2 regions of the Streptomyces sp. NPDC048659 genome follow, and region 2 is predicted to be linked to the other one. Evidence: riboswitches for the same ligand, from Rfam matches in the RefSeq annotation. Region 2 holds a riboswitch; the other holds the start of a gene.

The links. Region 2 has a riboswitch for cyclic di-AMP ahead of AB0C99_RS22445 (transglycosylase family protein). Riboswitches for the same ligand answer to the same signal wherever they lie in the genome.
Region 1: linked by a shared signal. The riboswitch ahead of AB0C99_RS25150 (M23 family metallopeptidase) and the one ahead of AB0C99_RS22445 (transglycosylase family protein) in region 2 are both predicted to bind cyclic di-AMP.

What each region holds. Positions count from the first base shown of each region.
Region 1 is NZ_JBEZHM010000036.1:29,414-32,621, reverse strand. It holds gene AB0C99_RS25155 (pitrilysin family protein) at 1-1,069, shown strand, start outside; cyclic di-AMP (ydaO/yuaA leader) riboswitch at 1,271-1,437, shown strand; gene AB0C99_RS25150 (M23 family metallopeptidase) at 1,450-2,220, shown strand; gene AB0C99_RS25145 (GntR family transcriptional regulator) at 2,388-3,071, shown strand.
Region 2 is NZ_JBEZHM010000029.1:83,272-86,479, forward strand. It holds gene eno (phosphopyruvate hydratase) at 1-1,011, opposite strand, end outside; gene AB0C99_RS22445 (transglycosylase family protein) at 1,275-2,012, opposite strand; cyclic di-AMP (ydaO/yuaA leader) riboswitch at 2,016-2,189, opposite strand; gene AB0C99_RS22450 (transglycosylase family protein) at 2,447-3,208, opposite strand, start outside.

The DNA of each region.
Region 1 (3,208 bases), on a different contig from region 2:
GGGCGTACGGGTCTCCCTGGAGGTCCCGGTCTCCCGGCTGCCCAAGGCGCTCGGCCTGCTCTCGGAGGCGCTGATCTCCCCGGCGTTCCTGGAGACCGAGATCGAGCGGCTGGTGAACAACCGGCTCGACGAGATCCCGCACGAGTCGGCCAACCCGGCCCGCCGCGCGGCCAAGCAGCTCTCCAAGGAGCTGTTCCCGGCCTCCGCGCGCGTGTCCCGGCCGCGCCAGGGCACCGAGGAGACCGTCGCGGCGATCGACGCCACCGCCGTCCGCGCCTTCTTCGACGCGCATGTGCGGCCCGCCACGGCCACCGCCGTCATCGTCGGCGACCTCACGGACGTGGACGTCGACAAGGTGCTCGCGGAGACGCTGGGCGCCTGGACGGGCGACGCCGGCACCCGGCGCCCCATGCCGGCCGTCACGGCCGACGACACCGGCCGGGTCGTCATCGTGGACCGCCCCGGCGCCGTCCAGACGCAGCTGCTCCTCGGCCGCGTCGGCCCCGACCGCCACGACCGCGTGTGGCCGGCCCAGGTGCTCGGCACGTACTGCCTCGGCGGCACCCTCACCTCGCGCCTGGACCGCGTCCTGCGCGAGGAGAAGGGCTACACGTACGGCGTGCGCGCCTTCGGCCAGGTGCTGCGCTCCGACGACGCGGGGCACGGGGTCTCGCTGCTCGCCATCAGCGGCTCGGTGGACACCCCCAACACGGGCCCGGCACTTGACGACCTGTGGAAGGTGCTGCGCACCCTCGCCGCCGAGGGCCTGACGGACGCCGAGCGCGACGTGGCCGTGCAGAACCTGGTGGGGGTGGCCCCGCTCAAGTACGAGACGGCCGCCTCCGTCGCGGGCACCCTCGCCGACCAGGTCGAGCAGCACCTCGCGGACGACTACCAGGCGCAGTTGTACGCGCGGCTGGCCGAGACCGGCACGGTGGAGGCGACCGCGGCCGTGGTCAACGCCTTCCCGGTGGACCGGCTCGTGACCGTGCTCGTCGGCGACGCGGCGCAGATCGAGGAGCCGGTGCGCGCCCTGGGCATCGGCGAAGTGACGGTCGTGACCGGCTGATTGAGCCGCTGTCACGCGGACGAGGAGACCCCGACGACCTGGTTCGTCGGGGTTCTCCTTTTTGTCCGTATTGTCGTGCGTGTGATCTTCTGCCCTGTGGCATGTCTTACAAAAGAGCGTGTCTGTTTGGCGATTGACCGAAGATCGGCCTAGCGTCGATCCGGCTGTCCGGCCGTTGTACGACGCCGCATTCGCGGCAACGGACAGTCATCGCCGAGTCCCCGTAAGGCGCGAGCCTGGGGAGCCGGGGACCCATCGCAGTCCCTGGGGTGAATCGGACGCCTTCGCTCGGTGAGCGGAGGGGCCCGTAGGAGACCTTCCTGCTCCGAACCCGTCAGCTAACCCGGTAGGCGAGAGGGAAGGAAAGGATCAGCCACTACATGGCGTTCACCCGTGCCACCGGGAAGCATCGTGGTCCGAGCCGCATGGCGCGCCGCTCCGTGGGCATCGCCGGTGTGGCGACCCTCGCGACGACCGGCGTCATCGGCACCCTGGCCTCCCCGGTGTTCGCCGCCGACGCGGAGCCCGCCTCTCCGGAGGACACCGGCCTCACCCAGGTGATCACCGCCGAGTCCATCGCCGAGCGCGTCGACGCCCAGGCCGATGCCCAGGAGAAGGAGGCCGTCGAGGCCGCCGCCCGGGTCAAGGCCGCCGCCGAGGCCAAGCGCAAGGCCGAGGCCCGCGCCAAGGAGGCCCGCGCGGCCGAGGCCCGCGCCGCCCGCGAGGCCGAGCGCAAGCGCCTGAACTCCTTCCAGCTCCCCGTCGCCGGCACGTACGTGAGCACCGGCTACAAGACCGGCGGCTCGCTCTGGTCCTCCGGCAGCCACTCCGGCATCGACTTCCACGCCGCCTATGGCAGCAAGGTCGTCTCCGTCGGCTCCGGCACCGTCGTCGAGGCCGGCTGGGGCGGCGCGTACGGCAACAACATCGTCATCCGGATGAACGACGGCACGTTCACCCAGTACGGCCACCTCGCCTCCATCGGCGTCGCCGTCGGCCAGACGGTCACCCCCGGCGACCAGATCGGCGTCTCCGGGTCCTCCGGCAACTCGACCGGCCCGCACCTCCACTTCGAGGCCCGTACGAGCGCCGAGTACGGATCGGACGTCAACCCGGTCTCCTACCTGCGTGCCCGCGGGGTCCACGTCTGACGTGTGCGTTCTGTGAAGAAGTCCCGGCTCGAACGAGCCGGGGCTTCTTTTTTGTTTCCGTATTATCGGGTGGCATCGGAAATTCCGGCGTCCTGCAATAGAGTCGCAGGGGCGGATCGAAGAGGCTCGAAGCGGATCGAATAGCGGATCACATACGGAGGTCGGACATGCGTGTTCCCGCGCGCTCGGTATGCACGGCGATCCGGGACGACATCGTCTCCGGCGTCTTCGCGCGAGGTGCCCGCCTGACGGAGGAGCAGCTCGCGCGCCGCTACGGGGTCTCCCGCGTCCCGGTCCGCGAGGCGCTGCGCACGCTGGAGTCCGAGGGCTTCGTGGTCACCCGGCGGCACGCGGGCGCGCATGTCGCCGAGCCCACCGACCAGGAGGCGGCGGACCTGCTCGACGTACGGACCCTGCTGGAGCCGCTGGGAGCCGCCAGGGCCGCCCAGCGCCGCTCGGACGCGCACCTCAAGGTGCTGCGCGGGCTGGTCAGGCTGGGGCAGGAGCGGGCCAGGCGCGGCCAGGGGGAGGACCTGCGCGCGCTCGGCTCCTGGTTCCACGAGACGCTCGCCCAGGCGTCCGGCAGCCCGCCGCTCACCGCGCTCCTCACCCAGCTGCGCCACAAGATCGCCTGGATGTACGCGGTCGAGCCGGCCACCCGGCCCGTGGAGGCGTGGGCCGAGCACGGGGCGATCGTCGACGCCGTCGCGCGCGGGGACGCGGAAAGGGCCCGCGCGCTGACCGCGCTGCACGTGGAGCGCGCCCTTCCGCTGCACCGGCCGCGGCGGCCGGAGCGCCCCCGTGTGAGGGTTTCGCAACACGTCGTCAACACGGCGGGGCCGCGGAATTAACGCGGGCGCCGTATACAAGGGGGAGTGGATTTCCGGCGGTCGCTCTAATTCGTGCCGCCGAATAGGGTGACTTGCGTAATGCCTGCGGAATGCCCGTGGGAAAATACTCCAGGGAAGCGGAAAGGACCGTACCGGCC
Region 2 (3,208 bases):
CTTGACCAGGAGGGCGTTCGCGGAGCCCTCCTCGATGCCGCGGGCGAGGCGCTCGGGGTTGGTGACGAAGAGGTCGTCGCCGACGAGCTGCACCTTGGCGCCGAGCTTGTCGGTGATGACCTTCCAGCCGGCCCAGTCGTCCTCGAACAGCGGGTCCTCGATGGAGACCAGCGGGTACGCGGCGACGAGCTCCTCGTAGTACTCGGTCATCTCGGCGGCCGAGCGGGACTTGCCCTCGAACTCGTACTTGCCGTCCTTGTAGAACTCGGAGGCGGCGCAGTCGAGCGCGAGCGCGATGTCCTTGCCGGGGACGTAGCCGGCCTGCTTGATGGCCTCGAGGATGAGGTCGAGCGCGGCGCGGTTGGAGTCCAGGTTCGGGGCGAAGCCGCCCTCGTCGCCGAGACCGGTGGAGAGGCCCTTGGTCTTCAGGACGGACTTGAGGGTGTGGTAGACCTCGGTGCCCCAGCGCAGCGCCTCGGAGAAGGACTCCGCGCCGATCGGGGCGATCATGAACTCCTGGATGTCCACGTTGGAGTCGGCGTGCGACCCACCGTTGAGGATGTTCATCATCGGAACGGGCAGCAGGTGCGCGTTCGGGCCGCCCAGGTAGCGGAAGAGCGGCAGGTCGGACGCCTCGGAGGCGGCGTGCGCGACGGCGAGGGAGACGCCGAGGATGGCGTTGGCGCCGAGCGAGGACTTGTCCGGGGTGGCGTCCAGGTCGAACATGGCCTGGTCGATCAGGCGCTGCTCGGTGGCGTCGTAGCCGACGAGCTCCGGGCCGATCTGCTCGATGACCGCGAGGACGGCCTTCTCGACACCCTTGCCCTGGTAACGGTTGGGGTCGCCGTCACGGAGCTCAAGGGCCTCGAAGGCACCGGTGGAGGCACCGGACGGAACGGCAGCACGGCCGGTGCTGCCGTCGTCGAGGCCGACCTCGACCTCGACCGTGGGGTTGCCTCGGGAGTCCAGGATTTCCCGGGCTACGACGACGTCGATGGACGGCACGAGCATCTCCTTCTGGGATGTGACGCTGGGTGTGACGCGGTGGTGCAAGGTCTCGTTTCGCCTTGCGACAAGAGCCTAACCGGCTCTGGCGCTCCGGCCAGCCGGACGCCCGCCCCCTGGGACGAAAAAGGTCCCAACGGCACTCATCTAGGGACGAAAGACCCCTTACTACTCACCGGTAAGGGCCTGGGACGGGGAAACCCCGGACCGGAGCGCACGGGGGAAGGGCGCTCCGGACCGGGGTGGTCACCGCGGGTGGGTCGTCAGGCTCACTTCAGGTGGAGCTGCTGGCCCGGGTAGATCAGGTCGGCGTTCTCGACGACGCCCTTGTTGAGCTCGAAGAGCTTGGCCCAGCCGCCCTTGACGCCGTGCGCCTGGGCGATCTTGCTGAGGGTGTCGCCGGCGACGACCTTGTACTCGCCGTCGCCCTTCTTGACCGTCTTGCCGGTGGGCGTGGTGACGGTCTTCTTGGACTCGGTCTTCTTCTGCGCGGGCTTCGGCGCCTGGCGCTGCTCGCTGCGGGTCGTCGGCTGCTCGGTGGAGCGCTTCGACGACGACGAGGAGGAAGAAGAGGAAGAAGAGGAGGAGGACGAGCTGGAGGAGCCCGTCGACGCGGAGCCGCCGTTGTACGAGGCGTTGGAGAGGCCCACGCCGCAGCTCGGCCACGCGCCCTTGCCCTGGCCCGCGAGGACCTTCTCGGCGATGGCGATCTGCTGGGACTTCGACGCCTGGTTGGCGGTCGAGGCGTAGGCGGTGCCGCCGTACGCGGCCCAGGTGGAGGCCGAGAACTGCAGGCCGCCGTAGTAGCCGTTGCCGGTGTTGATGGACCAGTTGCCGCCGGACTCGCACTGGGCGACGCGGTCCCACTCGGAGGCGGTGGCGGCCGAGGCGGTGCCCGCGGTCATCAGCGGGGCGGCGACGGCGACACCGGTGACGCCGACGAGCGTGGCGACGCGGGTGGCCTTGGAGGGGCGGCGGTGCTTGCCCTTGTTGCCGGAAAACAGCATGGGAATTCTCCTCACCGACGCCTACGAGGTGAGCTGTCGGGTTCGGGCGAGTGAGTTGCCCGGCCGCGTGTCCTTGCACGCGGCTTCACCCCAAGCCGGTCGTCGGCCGTCTGTCTCAACGGCCGGGGCCGGCACTTACCTTGGGTCCCCCGCTCCTGCCTTCGGCGCTTGACAGCGACGACTTCCCGTCGGTCGGCGGCAGGATTCGGCGTACCGGTCGACGGGGCCCGCGGTGGCGAGCGGTGATGACCGTAGACATAGACCCGGCGGAAGTTCAAAGACCATCAACCCGGTGAAATCGCCCCTACTTGCTCCCCGGTGCGGGGTGTTTTCGCAGGTGAGGGGCGACCTCAGCAAAGTTTGCGGACGTGACACGCCAGTTCGGCAAGAGAGACCCATGTCTCACTTACTCATAACGGACATTCAGGTACGGACTACTCCGCCGCCGCCGTCTTTCCAGGCGTCAACTCAAGGCTCTGACCAGGGAGGATGAGGTCCGGGTCGGCGCCGACCGTCTTCTTGTTGGCGTCGTAGAGGGCGGTCCAGCCGCCGGGCAGCGCGTTCTCCTGTGCGATGTCCGACAGACTGTCACCCGGCCTGACGGTGTATTCGTCAACCTTGGGCGCATTGCCGGAATTGACCGTCTTGCTCCCCGCGACGGCGCTCTCCGCGCCCTGGCCGCCGACGGCCGTACCGTCCGTCGATCCGTCAGCCGGGGCCGCGTGGCGCCCGGATTCGGGCGTCACGTCCGTATTGCCCGATTCCTCCGAGGCGGCGTCACCCCGGTGCTTGCCGGAGCCGGGGGTGGCCGGATCCGTCGGGTCGGCCGTGCCCGGGGTGCCCGGGGTCACGGGGGTGCCGGTCGGGTCCGGCGTACCGGTCGGGTCCGGCGTGCCCGGCGTGCCGGTCGGGTCCGGGGTCGCCGAGCCGTCGGGGGTGCCCGGGGTCGCCGGCGGGGTCGTGGTGCCCCCCGAGGGCGTGGCCGGGGTCACCGGGGAGGCCGGGGTGGTGGTGCTGCCCCCGGAGCCGGCCGGGGTGCCGTCGGTCCGGTTGGACTCGGCGACCGGTCCGGTGGAGCTCTTCGGCTTGGCGGCGGGCCCGGGGTTCACGGCGGGCTTGCGGCCGTCCTTCGTCAGGCCCGCGATCGGCGCGCAGGTGTCCCACTGGGGGTCGCCCGCGGCGAAGGCGCGGTCCGC